Linked DNA regions of Aliidongia dinghuensis. The protein of the gene in region 2 interacts with the protein of the main gene of each other region in a pairwise test. Links are inferred from orthologs where the notes say so. Each region holds a gene or a part of one and is shown on either strand. Other genes may lie near its edges.

Region 1 (4,379 bases), on a different replicon or contig from region 2:
CGCCGCACCCGGCTGCAGCACGGTCGGCGCATGGGAATCGAGCTCGAGCGCCAGCACAGGCTCGAGGCTCTCGCCCCTGCCCTTGCTCCTGGGCATGAGATCGAGGATGTCGATCTTGTCCGCAATCGGCGACGCGGCACCGATCAGCACGTCGCGCGCGTCCTTGGCGAGGCTGATGCTCAGATAGACGAAGACCACATGGGCACGGGTGCTGCGATGCGCCCAGGCACCGTCGACCGAGACCGGTTCAGCCGCCGCGGCGGCACAGGCGGACCAGACGAGGAAAACGACAGGGACGCACCGACACAGCGCCCTCAGCAGAAAACCGGCCATACCAGAGCTTCGGCCCCCTCTGTTTCAAAAGATGTCGACAGTCGACCCGAGTATCAGAAATCGCTGACATCGGCCACACCCGGGATCGCCTTGACCGCCGAGCGGGTTTCGCCGCCGATTGGAAAGAAGCCCGGCAAGGTCAGCTCGACCTCGCGCCGGTCGGCCGGAACGACGAGCTTCACCTTGCCGGTCTTGCCGCGCCCGGCATCGCGCAGGAACAACGCCTTCAAGCCCTCGACGCCGCTCGGGTCCTTGAGCACGACGCGCAGGCCGGCCGACGATGCGGCAGCGGCGTTGTCGAGCGTCTCGATCGACTGGGCGGTGAGCCGCACATTGTCGTCCTCGAGCTTGGCGTCGCACGTGACGAGCAGCGGCTGGCCGCTATCGAGCAGCGGACGCGACTGCGCCAGGATCTCGGAAAACAGCATGATCTCGTACATGCCGGTCAGGTCCGACATGCTGACGAAGGCAAAGCGGTTGCCCTTGGCCGACGTGCGCTCCTTGCGGCCGCCCACGATGCCGGCCAGGCGCACGCGCCCGGGCTTGCCGCTCATGAGATGGGCGACGAGCCGGCCGGACGGCACGACGCCGAGGCGCTTCAGCGCGGTCTCGTACGGGTCGAGCGGATGGGCCGAGAGATAGAAGCCGATCGCCTCGAACTCCTGGCCCAACCGGTCCATGCTCGGCCATTCGACCACGGCCGGCAGCGGGGGCGAACTGTGCTTCAATCCCGTCGTGCCGCCGAACAGGTTGGTTTGGCTCGTCCCCCGCTCGCCTGCCACCGTCGCGGCATGGCGCATGATGAGCTCGGCCGCGGCGAAAGTCTGGGCCCGGTTCGGGTTGATACTGTCGAAGGCGCCGGCCTTGGCCAGGTTTTCGAACTGGCGCTTGTTGAACTGCTTCGTCTCGAGCCGCTCGGCGAAATCGAACAGGCTCTTGAACGGCCCGTTGCGCCGGCGCTCGGCGACGATTGCCCGCATGGCCTCGGCGCCGACGCCCTTGACCGCGGCGAGCGCATAGCGGATCGCGGCCTCCTCGCCCTTGCCCTCGACCGAGAACTCGACCTCGGAGCGGTTGATGTCGGGCGGCAGGAGCTTGACGCCCATGCGCTGCAGTTCCTGGCGGAACACGTTCAGCTTGTCGGTATTGCCGAGATCGAGCGTCATGGACGCGGCCATCAGCTCGACCGGGAAATGCGCCTTGAGATAAGCGGTATGGAACGCGACCAGCGAATAGGCGGCCGCATGGCTCTTGTTGAAGCCGTAGCCCGCGAACTTCGCCATCTTGTCGAAGATCATCTCGGCCAGCTCGAGTGCCACGCCGTTCTTGACGGCGCCCTCGCAGAACATCTTCCGCTGGTTGTCCATCTCGGCCTTGATCTTCTTGCCCATGGCTCGGCGTAGAAGATCGGCACCGCCCAGCGTATAGCCGCCCATGACCTGGGCGATCTGCATGACCTGCTCCTGGTAGATCATGATGCCGTAGGTCTCCTCCAGGATGCCCTGGAGCGAGGGATGCATGTAGTCGGGCTCCTGCTGCCCGTGCTTGACCGCGATATATTCCGGGATCAGGTCCATCGGGCCCGGGCGATAGAGCGAGACCGCGGCCAGGAGGTCTTCGAACCGGTTCGAGCGCATCTTCTTCAGAAGATCGCGCATGCCGGCACCTTCGAACTGGAACACGCCGACCGTCTCGCCGCGCGCCAGCATCTCGAAGGTTGCCGGATCGTCGAGCGGTATCGTCAAAAGATCGAGCCCATGGCCGCGCTCATGGACGAGCCGCACCGCCTGCTCGATCACGGTCAAGGTCTTCAGCCCCAGGAAGTCGAACTTCACCAGGCCCGCGTCCTCGACGAACTTCATGTTGAACTGGGTGACCGGCATGTCCGAGCGCGGGTCGCGGTAGAGTGCGAGCAGCTTGTGCAGCGGCCGGTCGCCGATCACCACGCCGGCCGCGTGGGTGGACGCGTGGCGATACAAGCCCTCGAGCTTGATCGCGAGGCCGATCAGGCGGCCGACCGTCTCGTCGCCGTCGCGCAACGCCCGGAGCTGCTCGTCGGCGTCGAGCGCCTGCTGCAGCGTCACCGGGTTGGCCGGGTTGTTCGGCACGAGCTTGCTGATCTTGTCGACCTGGCCGTAGGGCATCTGCAGCACGCGCCCGACGTCGCGCAGCACGGCGCGCGCCTGCAGCTTACCGAAGGTGATGATCTGCGCGACCCGGTCGCGGCCGTATTTCTCCTGGACGTAGCGGATGACCTCTTCGCGCCGGTCCTGGCAGAAATCGACGTCGAAGTCGGGCATCGAGACGCGTTCCGGGTTGAGGAAGCGCTCGAAGAACAGGCTGAGGGCCAGTGGATCCAGATCGGTGATCGTGCAGGACCAGGCGACGAGCGAGCCGGCACCCGAGCCGCGGCCCGGCCCGACCGGAATGCCTTGCGCCTTGGCCCAGCGGATGAAGTCGGCGACGATCAGGAAATAGCCGCAGAAGCCCATGTTCTCGATGACGGCGAGCTCGAAGTCGAGCCGCTCGCGATAGCGCTTCTCGACCGCCCCCCGGTCGTCCTCGGGCTTCAGCTGCGGGAAGACCTGGCGCTCGAGCCGCACGGTCAGCCCGTCGTGCGACATGGCGCGCAGTTCCGCCTTCTCGTCGCGGCCTGATTCGGTCGGGAACGGCGGCAGGATCGGCTTGATCTTCTTGACCCAGAACGCGCAACGCCGCGCGATCACCAGGGTATTGTCGCAAGCCTCGGGCAGATCGGCGAACAGCGCCCGCATCTCGGCGGCGCTCTTGAAGTGGTGCTCCGGCGTCAGGCGCCGGCGGTTGTCGACATTGACCGTGACGCCGTCGGCAATGCACAGCAGTGCGTCGTGCGCCTCGTAGAAGTCCCGATGCGCGAAATAGACGTTGTTGGTCGCGACCAGCGGCACGTCATGGGCATAGGCGAGATCGACCAGATCGCCCTCGATACGGTCCTCGTCAGCCATGTCGTGACGCATCAGCTCGACATAGAGCCGGTTCGGAAAGATTTCCTTGAGCCGAACGAGCGTCGCCTCGGCCGCGGCGGCGTTGCCTTCGATGAGGCGCTTGCCGACCGGGCCCATGGGGCCGCCGGTCAGGCACAGGAGATCGCCGCTTAGGCCCGCGAGATCGTCGAGCGAGACCTGCGGCGCCTCGATCCCGTCGGTCTCGAGAAAGGATTTCGAGACCAGCTCGATCAGGTTCTGGTAGCCCTGCTGGCTCTGGCACAGCAGCACGACCGGCTCCGGATCGGGCAGCCCCTTGTTCTGCCGCCCCTGCTCCTGCGCCGGGGCGCGGATGCCGAGTTCGCAGCCGATGATCGGCTGGATGCCCTCGCCCGACATGGTGACCGAGAATTCGAGCGCGCCGAACAGGTTGCCGGTGTCGGTCACGGCGACCGCCGGCATCTCCTGTTTCTTGCAGAGCCCGTAGAGCTCCTTGATCTTGATGGCGCCGGCCGACAGCGAATAGGCGGAGTGAACCCGGAGATGGACGAAATCCGCATGCGCCATAAGTAATCAGCTCCGCTCGATCAGCACGCCATCTTCCAGCGCCACGATCCGGTCCATCCGCCGCGCCAGCTCGAGATTGTGGGTCGCGATGAGCGCGCCCAGACCGACGTTGCGCACAATCGCGATGAGCGCGTTCATGACGTCGTCCGCCGTGTGATGGTCGAGATTGCCGGTCGGCTCGTCGCCGATCAAGATGCGCGGCGCATTGGCGAGCGCCCGCACGATCGCGACGCGCTGCTGCTCGCCGCCCGACAGCTTCGCCGGCCGGTGGCTCGCCCGCTTCGTGAGCCCGACCATGGAGAGCAGCTCCATCGCCCGCGCCCGCGCCTCGCCCTTGCCGAGCCCCGCGATCATCTGCGGCAGCATGACGTTCTCGACCGCCGAGAATTCCGGCAGCAGATGGTGGAACTGATAGACGAAGCCGATCGTCGTGCGCCGCATCTGCGTACGTTCGGCGTCGCCCATCCGCCCGCAGTCCCGGCCTTCGACCCGGACCTGGCCGCCGTCCGGCCGCTC
Region 2 (3,308 bases):
TCCGGAGCGAAGTGTGGCTGTGCTTCAGGGCTCCGAATGGAGACTGGTCACGGCCACCTTGTATCGTCCCTCCGTTTTGGACGTTCGGGCCGCCTACTTCGGGTCGTCGGGGTGGCCGAGTTCGCAGAACCATCCGCCCAGGTATTTGACCGACGGCGATTTGGGATCGGGCGTAGGCGTGTTCGCCTCGACCGCGGCACGAAACGGCTCGGAGCTATCTCGGGGAATGTAGCCGAGGTGGTCGGCACCGCTGTTGTCGACGGTTTTGACCTTGTTGTCGGACAGGCCGAAGGAAATGGTGTGCCCCACCCATGGTGCCGTCAGCGACGCCTCGACCAGCCGCACGCAGTCGGCAAACGAAAGATAGGACCACAGCATGCGCCGGTCCTTCGGTTCCGGGAAGGACGAGAAGATCCGAAGACAAACCGACTCGATGCCGAACTTGTCCCAATAGAGCCGGCTCAGGCTCTCGACGAAGTTCTTGGAGACCCCGTAGAGGCTGTCAGGGCGAACCGGCGCGTCGACGCCGATATGGTCTTCGATCCCGTGAAAGCCGATCGCGTGAACCGAGGAGGCGTAGATGACCCGCCTGACCCCATGTTTCCTGGCACCTTCGTAGATGTGGTACGAGCCGCGGATATTGGAATCGAGGACGGCCTGCCAAGGGGATTCAAGGGCAGCACCGCCGAAGTGGACGATGGCGTCGCAGCCCTCAGTGGCGGCGATCGTCGCATCCATGTCGGCGAGGTCGAAGACCGCTTCTTCCTCGTGCGGTGCCAGTTCCCCGAAGGGCGTGCGACCGGCGAGGCGGACCGTCTTGGTCAGCGGCGCCAGGCCCTTTCGCAGCTCCGACCCTAAGCGGCCAGCGGCACCAGTGATCAGGATGCGTTCGTAGTGCGGCATGATCTACTCCACTTGCGCCACGGCGGCATTGATCCGTGCGACGGCCTCGGTAAGCACCTCCGCACTGGCGGCCGTGGAGATGCGGAAATAGGGCGATAGACCGTAGGCGACACCCGGCACCGACGCCACGCGGCCCTCGGTCAGGAGATATGTCGCGACGGTGGCATCGTCCGTGAGCTCGACACCTTTGGACGTCCTGCGGCCGATCAGGTTGGCGCAGCCGATATACGCGTAGAAGGCACCTTCAGGGGGTGCGAGCGTCAGGTCGTTTGCCCGCCTGATGCCGTCGACGACGAGATTTCTGCGATCTTCGAAGGCTTTCCTGAACCGGGCCACGTTGTCTTGCGGGCCGTTCAATGCAGCGAGGGCGGCCGCCTGCGCGATCGAACAGACCGACGTGACCGACTGGCTCTGAATCGTCGCCATGGCCTTGATGAGCGGCAGCGGGCCCGCGGCATAGCCGACGCGCCAGCCCGTCATCGCATAGGCCTTGGAAGCGCCGTTGACGATCAGGCTCCGATCCCGGAGCTCAGGACATGCCTTGCCGAAGGATACGAATTCGCGGCCGTCGAAAATGATGTGCTCATAGATCTCGTCAGAGAGCACGAGCACTTGGGGGTGTTTGGCCAGGATCGTGCCGAGCGCCCGCAGGTCCGCCTCGGAATAGACGGCGCCGGACGGATTGCCGGGCGTGTTCAGAAACAGCCACTTGGTTTTCGGCGTGATCGCCTGCTCGAGCCGCTCGGGCGTGAGCCTGAACCCTGTCGTTTCCAGGCATTCAACGACGACCGGCGTGCCCCCCAGCAGCTTTGCCATCTCTGGATAAGAGACGAAATAGGGGGCGGGCAGGATGACTTCGTCGCCGGGTTCCAGCGTCGCCATCAACGCGTTGAAGATGATCTGCTTCGCGCCGTTGGCGACGATGGTCTCGTCAGCCGTGTAGTCCAGCCCGTTTTCGCGCCTGAACTTGCCGGCCACGGCCTCGCGCACCTCGGGCGTGCCCGCAGCACCGGTATAGAGGGTCAGGCCAGTCTTCGCGGCGGCATGGGCGGCTTCGACGATATGTTCCGGTGTCGGGAAGTCTGGCTCGCCGAGGCCGAGGTCGATGACGTCGGCGCCCTTCGCCCGCAGTGCCTTGGCAGCCTGTGACGCCGCCATGGAGGCTGAAGGCTTCACCGCCGAGAGGCGGGACGCGAGATAGCTCATGACTGTGTCTCCGAAACGTAGCCTTTGGAATTGTCATGGGCTCTGGCGGCGGGGTCGCGCTTCGACGGATCGCCATAGCCGCCACCGCCCGGCAGTTCCAGAACCAACCGGCGGCCGGCGGGGACGTGTTGCCAGCCCTTGGGCCGCATGCGTGTGCCGTCGTCGAGCCTCACGACGCCTGGCGCGCCATCCTTGCCGCCGAGCCGTCCCTTGGCCGGATGGCCGACCCGATCGAACATCGCCGAGAAATCGAACTCGTGGCCGTCCGTTGCTGCGATTTCGAGAACCTGTCCGAGGCCGCCGCGGAACTCGCCGTCGCCGCCGGAATCCGGGCGCAGCTCCTTGCGCCAGATCACGATCGGGCCGGTATGCTCCGTCGCCTCGATCGGCATCGTGTGGACGCCCGATGGGAAGGCCGTGGCGGAGAGCCCGTCGAGCCCCGGTCGCGCGCCCATGCCGCCCGAATTGAACATCAGCACCTCGGCGCGGCGTCCCGCGGCACCGTCCACCGGTCGGGCCGAGATGTGGATGTTCCAGAGTGCCGCCGCTCCCTCCGCCAGGATTTTCCCGGGCAGTGCCTTGGCCATCGCCCCCAGCACGAGGTCGGGGACCATGTGACCGATGACATGCCTGAGCGCCACCGGCGCCGGGCGCACCGCGTTAACGATGTTCGTCGGCGACGATACCGTGAAGAAGTCCAACGAGGCGGCGTTGTTCGGGATGTCGGGTGCCACGACGCATTTGAGCGCGAAGCAGGCGTAGGCCTTGCTGTAGATGATGGGCACGTTGATGCCCCAGCGGCTCATGGGCGCGCTGCCTGAGAAATCGACATGCACGTGGTCGTCGCGGGCAGAGACGGTCGCCACGAGTTTTACCGGCTCGTCATAGCCGTCCGTGACGAGCTCGTTGGACCAGCTGCCCTTCGGCAGGGCCTGGATCCGCTCGAGCATCGCCGCGCGTGTGCGTGAGAAGATGAACTCGCCGAGGCCATCGAGCGATGTCAGCCCGATCTCCGTCATCATGTCGACGAGCCGGCGATGGCCGACGTCATTGCAGGCGGCCAGAGAATAGAAGTCGCCGACGACCTGGTTGGGCTCGCGGACGTTGCAGCGCAGGATCTTCACAAGGTCGAGATTGACCTTACCCTTCTCCGCGAACTTCATGATCGGGATCTGGAGGCCTTCCTCGTACACCGACTT

The links.
Region 1: the proteins of IEY58_RS29170 (region 2) and dnaE interact in binary tests that used the Escherichia coli proteins (3 or more experiments, as listed by UniProt). The link is inferred for Aliidongia dinghuensis from one-to-one orthologs.

The regions. Positions count from the first base shown.
Region 1 is NZ_BMJQ01000017.1:28,524-32,902, forward strand. The notes cover bases 187-4,256. They hold dnaE (DNA polymerase III subunit alpha), read right to left. Parts: upstream 3,864-4,256; coding sequence 387-3,863; downstream 187-386. Other genes in these bases: IEY58_RS26855 (copper chaperone PCu(A)C), read right to left, coding at 187-333; IEY58_RS26865 (ABC transporter ATP-binding protein), read right to left, coding at 3,870-4,256. Also shown: more of IEY58_RS26855, read right to left, coding at 1-186; more of IEY58_RS26865, read right to left, coding at 4,257-4,379. UniProt on the Escherichia coli protein: DNA polymerase III is a complex, multichain enzyme responsible for most of the replicative synthesis in bacteria. This DNA polymerase also exhibits 3' to 5' exonuclease activity. The alpha chain is the DNA polymerase catalytic subunit.
Region 2 is NZ_BMJQ01000020.1:95,249-98,556, reverse strand. What follows is about bases 9-3,007. They hold IEY58_RS29170 (pyridoxal phosphate-dependent aminotransferase), read right to left. Parts: upstream 2,110-3,007; coding sequence 907-2,109; downstream 9-906. Other genes in these bases: IEY58_RS29165 (hydantoinase B/oxoprolinase family protein), read right to left, coding at 2,106-3,007; IEY58_RS29175 (NAD-dependent epimerase/dehydratase family protein), read right to left, coding at 94-903. Also shown: more of IEY58_RS29165, read right to left, coding at 3,008-3,308. UniProt on the Escherichia coli protein: Shows aminotransferase activity with methionine and histidine as substrates, and to a lesser extent also with phenylalanine.